One region of the Sedimentibacter sp. MB35-C1 genome, then DNA from elsewhere that is predicted to be linked to it. Evidence: riboswitches for the same ligand, from Rfam matches in the RefSeq annotation. Region 1 holds a riboswitch; the other holds the start of a gene.
What was found. A riboswitch is a leader RNA that binds a small molecule or an ion and turns the genes downstream of it on or off. The one in region 1 is predicted to bind lysine.
Positions count from the first base shown of each region.

Region 2: it holds a riboswitch for lysine, as region 1 does, so the genes downstream of both, dapA (4-hydroxy-tetrahydrodipicolinate synthase) here and RBQ61_RS15190 (Na+/H+ antiporter NhaC family protein) in region 1, are expected to answer to the same signal.

Region 1 is NZ_CP133188.1:3,130,015-3,133,214, reverse strand. It holds gene RBQ61_RS15195 (diguanylate cyclase) at 1-749, shown strand, start outside; lysine riboswitch at 961-1,115, shown strand; gene RBQ61_RS15190 (Na+/H+ antiporter NhaC family protein) at 1,407-3,026, shown strand.
Region 2 is NZ_CP133188.1:1,213,952-1,217,151, reverse strand. It holds gene RBQ61_RS05580 (4-hydroxy-tetrahydrodipicolinate reductase) at 1-357, opposite strand, end outside; gene dapA (4-hydroxy-tetrahydrodipicolinate synthase) at 364-1,266, opposite strand; lysine riboswitch at 1,400-1,549, opposite strand; gene RBQ61_RS05570 (ATP-dependent Clp protease ATP-binding subunit) at 1,925-3,200, shown strand, end outside.

The sequences.
Region 1 (3,200 bases):
TCGAATATAACAGACGTGCCTCAGAACTGATGAATGATTTGGACTATTACGACTCTCTTGAAATTGGTTCTAATATTTTGGAACGCATACTTGGTGAACCAAAGCACCCCGGAAAATTATATATTTCGGTTGATGATTTGCCTGCCGAACTTCCAAAATCACAAAGCGGAAGATATATTTCATTAGCCCGTCATACGCTGGAGAGGTCTGGAGGAAGATTTTTCGGGTACGTTCTTGTTTTGACCGACATAACATTATTGAAAGAACGTGCGGAGCTTGATCCTCTGACTGGCATTTATAACCGCGAAGGTATGACAACAGCTTATTCGCAATTGCAAAAATATTCCCAAAGCAATCCTAATGTATCTGCAATAATTATCGACTTGGATAATTTTAAAAATATTAATGATACATATGGTCATTTTGGGGGAGACATGATTCTTAGGGACTTGGTCAATACAGTACAAGCCTTTTTGGAAGGAAAGTATGTTTTTGGGCGTCACGGTGGTGATGAATTTGTTGTGCTTTTGCCCGTGGAGATTGAGGAAGCTTTTGATTTTGCTGAAAATTTACGAAAGAGCGTTTCTGAAAGAATTGTTCAATACTTAAATCATAAAATTTATTATACCATCAGTGTCGGAATTGCAGGTTGTAATTTTCAAGAGAACTCTTTAAGTGATCTTCTTCATAAAGCTGATCTAGCTTTATATAAATCTAAGCAGCTTGGGAAAAACACGATAAGCATATAAGTTTTAGTTGCATCACGAAAAATGGGTTGAAATCAATAGTTTATAGAGATTTCAAATTAATTTAATAGGAATATTATATGTTCCCTCAGACAATTGTTTGAGGGACTTTTCTCTGCTTTTATTTTTCCTTCAGTGTTTTGATAAAATTAATCACATAATATGCATTGACTTTATCAGATATATCTGTTAGTATTTACTTAAATTGAATACAATGTGTTACAGAGGCTGCGACTTGTAAAGAGTACTAATTAAGGAAAGGTACAGTCGCCGAAATGTATATTATTTATATACATTGGGGTCATGTAAAAAATACATGGCACTGTCTTTAGCAGTTTACCCGACTGTTCGAGGAGTGCTGGAATACATTTGGGTAAGCAATATGTGGAATAAATGCCATGAGTCTTACTCATGGCATTTTTTTGATTTTTGCAATGAGTAAGATTTACTAATAAGAAAAATGAAGTTGCTTAACGCATTATATTTGATGGAATGAATATTAGGAGGGGAAAATAAGTATTACGGTCCTAGGATACAGCTTAGGACACATGATTTATCAAAATTAGCAGAAATACTTTGTCAGGGTGACTCAATTTTTTTGCATATAAATGTATTGGTGTAAAAAAATAACCCTGCTCATCAGAAAAGGAGAATTTTAAAATGAATTTTAATAAGAGACACATTTTTATTGTAATTACATTAGTTATGATAATAAGTATGCTGTTCACTGTTGTAGCATTTGCAGATGAAGCAGAAGAAACACTTCCAGCTGTATATTCAACAGCTTGGGCATTGCTGCCGCCGATTATTGCTATTGCCTTAGCATTAATTACAAAAGAGGTTTATAGTTCATTGTTTATAGGTATAGCAGTAGGTGCTTTACTTGTAGCAAACGGAAATCCGGTTAATGCGCTTGATACAATGATTATTAATGGATTTATTGCCAGTTTAGCTGATTCTTGGAACGTAGGTATTCTTATATTTCTTGTAGTACTTGGAATTATTGTAGCAATTATGAACAAAGCCGGAGGTTCAAAAGCTTACGGTGAATGGGCTAAGAAAAAAATTAAAACTAGAAGAGGTGCAATGGGGGCTACTTTTGGTCTTGGTTGCTTAATATTCATTGATGATTATTTTAACTGCCTGACAGTTGGTAGTGTTATGAAGCCAGTGACAGATGGGCATAACATTTCAAGAGCTAAGTTAGCGTACCTGATAGATGCTACTGCTGCTCCAATATGTATGATTGCTCCAATATCATCATGGGCTGCTGCAGTATCAGGCGTTTTAGAAGGTTACAATGGTTTAGAATTATTCATAAGAGCTATTCCTTATAACTTCTATTCACTACTTACTATAGTAATGATTTTGTTCATTATATTTACTGATATGGATTTCGGTCCAATGCTTAAGCATGAAAAAAACGCCAAAGAAAAGGGAGATTTGTTTACAACTGCTGATAGGCCATTTGAAAATGCAGTTCCGGATGCAAGCTCAGACAAAGGTGGAGTTATAGACTTGGTTCTTCCTGTAATTATACTTATTGTATGTAGTATAATCGGTATGATTTATACAGGAGGATTCTTTTCAGGAACATCATTTGTAGAAGCTTTTGCAAAATCCGATGCTTCAGTTGGTCTTCCAATGGGATCTTTGGTATCATTGATTTTGATATTTATATGGATTGTTGCAAGAAAAGTTTTATCATTCAGTGATTTTATGGAGTGCATTACCTTAGGATTTAATGCAATGGTTCCGCCAATTCTTATTTTAACTTTTGCATGGACGTTATCTTCAATGACAGGTGCCCTAGGAGCAGCTCCTTATGTGGCTGGTCTTGTAGAAGGAAGTGCGGCTGCGCTTAAACTTCTTTTGCCTGCAATTATCTTTGTAGTTGCTTGTTTCCTCGCATTTGCTACAGGTACGTCATGGGGAACTTTCGGAATTCTTATTCCTATTGTTGTAAATTTGAGTGGAACTATATCTGCAGATATGCTTATTATAGGAATTTCGGCTTGTCTTGCAGGCGCTGTGTGTGGTGATCACTGTTCACCTATTTCAGACACTACGATTATGGCTTCATCAGGAGCTCAGTGCAACCACATTAATCACGTATCTACTCAGCTTCCTTATGCTTTAACAGTTGCAGGTGTTTCCTTTGTAACATACATTATCGCAGGTTTTGTACAAAGTGTAATGGCATTACCAATAGGCATTGTTCTAATGATTGGAACATTAGTGGTAGTTCAGAAAATATACAGGGCAAAAGTCGAAGCATAAAAAACCCCGATAAAAGATAAACCAGGTGGTTAATACCAGTGCATAAAGTGTGTACACTAAAGCTATATGTACAAATAATTTAAAAGTAAAGAGGTTACCTATTAGATTACGGTAACCTTCTTTTTACGTTTTTCATTCTTAAAGGAGGCTGAAAAACTTTTTGTTTTATAAATA
Region 2 (3,200 bases), 1.7 Mb from region 1:
AGCAGATATGCACTTAATTATTTTTCTGAGCGCATTTATACCCAATGAGGTGTTTGAGGACAAAAGCACAGGTATTTTTTCCCCTGCCCTTTTCATTTCAGATTTCTGCTCATTGGTAAATCCGGTTGTGCATATCAGCAAAGCACATTTATTTTTAACAGCATAATCTATTAAAAATTTACAATTGGAAGGGTTGGAAAAATCTATTACCACATCTGCATGTTCATTTATATCGTGACCTAAATAACCATTTCTCGGTGAAAGATGACCGATAACATTTATATTTTCATATGATTTGGCCTCTTTTACCAAAACCTTCCCCATAGCACCGTTGATACCGCATATAACTATATTCATATATCTTTACCTTCTACCTGCGCCGCTTGTTATAATAATACCGCAGCGGTTCATTTCACTAATCAGTTTTTCTTTGTTTTCTTCCGACATTCTGTAAAGAGGCTCTCTCACCTCAGAACTGCACATATTCATCAAACCCATTGCTTCTTTAATAGGAATAGGATTTGTTTCAATAAATAAGGCATTAACAAGCCCATTCATACCAACCTGAGCATCTCTCGCCTCGATAAGCCTTCCATCTTTAAAGTCATCAACCATTTTTTTAGTTTCAGACGGCATTATATTGGCAACTACTGAGATAACACCATGACCTCCCAAGGCCATCAAAGGAATAACCATATCATCGTTTCCTGAATAAACAAAGAAATCCTTAGGACAAATCCTTATAATTTCCGCAACCTGGCTTATATTTCCGCTGGCTTCCTTAATTCCAACAATATTTTTAATCTTTGAAAGTTCTAATACTGTACTTGGCTCTATATTCATTCCCGTTCTTCCTGAAACACTGTAAACAATTATGGGAAGCGCTGTATTTTCTGCAATTAATCTGTAGTGATTTATCAAACCGTTTTGAGTAGTTTTGTTGTAATACGGAGTTACTATCAATAATCCGTCAGCACCCGCCTCTTCGCAAAATTTAGCTTTTTTAATTGCTGAAGATGTGCAGTTGCTTCCTGCACCCGCAATAACAGGTATTCTCTTGTTAACTCTGTCAACAACAAATTTAATTAATTCATGATATTCATCATCGGTAAGTGTTGATGCTTCTCCTGTTGTTCCTGCCACAATAATTGATCCTGACAGTTCAACATGCATGTCAATAAGTTTTTCCAGGGTATTATAGTCAATTTTCCCATTTGAAAACGGCGTTACCAATGCCACTCCGCAGCCTCTTACAAAATCTATCATTTCTTTTCTCCTTATAAAATTATTTTTTTATAAATAATTTTCATGCCGCTTTTTAAAAAATGATAATAAAAAAAGCGACATAAGAGCAAAAGGGCTCTCAGACGCTTGCAAAAAACACTGAACCTTCTGCCCAGCACATTACAGCTCTCTTTTATAGAATTGGGAAGCATCCTATAAAAACAGTATTACATCTCTTAAACGTAAGCCCAGGGAAAACCCTTCGGCGAATCACCCTTTCAAAGTTGTTCTTTTACTATTGATCTTCGCATCCTCTGTAATATACCCATGAAAATATTTAATTTCTATACAGTATATTGCCTTATGTGAAATATGTCAATAAAAAGTTTATATATAAATAATTTATTTTCATAATAATATAAGATATTGCAATAATTGCAAAAAAACTAAGGTTGTAAAACAAAAATATGAGGATTTATGAAATAATTCCTTAAATCGGTAATAAATATGATTATTTGACATATAAATATTTAATTTCTGTTACAATGCAAATTTTTTAATGCATTTTTAAGAAAAGTATATTATAATCGACTTTGTATAGCTATTAATTATGGAAAATAATAAAATGTGAATAAACGTATTATAGAAATAAAATTACTCGTTATAGTTAATTATAAACTATGTATTGCAAATATAGGAGATGAAAAAAATGTTATGTTCAGTATGCAAAAAAAATGTAGCTGTTATATATGTTAATAAAATAATTGAAGGCAAGATGCAGACTACCGGTCTATGTATTCCATGTGCAAAAAAACAAGGACTGGCACCTATGGAACAAATCATGAGACAGGGTGGAATGAAACCTGAGGATTTTGAAAATATTAATAATCAGCTCACAGAAATTATAGGAGATATGGATTTAGAGAAATTAACACAAGATGTAGAAGGCGATGACAATGAAAATATGAATTCCATTATGAATTTAATGAATTCGGCATTTTCTGGCATTTCCAATTCAAACAATGGATTTCAACCTTCTGAAGAAGCACAAAATGAAATGGATGTTGCAAAAGGCAGCAGCACTTCCGGAGCAAAGGTAAAAGAGAAAGTTAAACGAAAAAAATTAAAATACCTTGATACTTACGGTACTAATCTGACTGAGCAGGCTAGATATGGAGAGCTGGACAGAATTGTCGGAAGAGAAAGAGAAGTAGACAGGGTTATACAGATCCTAAACAGACGCTCTAAAAATAACCCTATTTTAATAGGTGAGCCAGGAGTGGGCAAAACCAAAATAGCTGAAGGGCTTGCTGTTAGAATTTCCGAACATAAAGTTCCAATTAAGCTTTTCAACACAGAAATTTATCTTCTTGATTTAACAGCTGTTGTGGCAGGAACTCAGTTCAGAGGACAGTTTGAATCTCGTATGAAAGCAATAATTGATGAAGCCAAAAAAGCCGGCAACATAATTATAGTAATTGACGAAGTACACAACATTGTGGGTGCAGGGGAAGCTGAGGGCGGCGCCATGAATGCTGCTAATATATTGAAGCCTGCTCTTGCAAGAGGAGAGGTTCAAGTAATCGGAGCCACCACTTTGGATGAGTATCGAAAACACATAGAAAAGGACAGTGCATTAGAAAGAAGATTCCAGCCTGTAATGATAGACGAGCCTTCTATTAGCGACTCTATTGAGATTGTTAAAGGAATAAAGGATTATTATGAGCAATATCACAATGTGAAAATATCCGACGAAGTAATTGAACAGGCAGTATTAATGTCTGAAAGATACATCACAGACAGATTTTTACCTGACAAGGCTATTGATGTTATAGACGAAGCAGGTTCCAGAGCTAACCTTAAAAACAGTGGATTAGTAGAACTTGAGGCACTAAGATCAGAATTGAAATCTATAAGAGAAGAAAAAGAAGACGCTGCCGAAAATGATGATTATGAAAAAGCAGCCGAACTTAAAG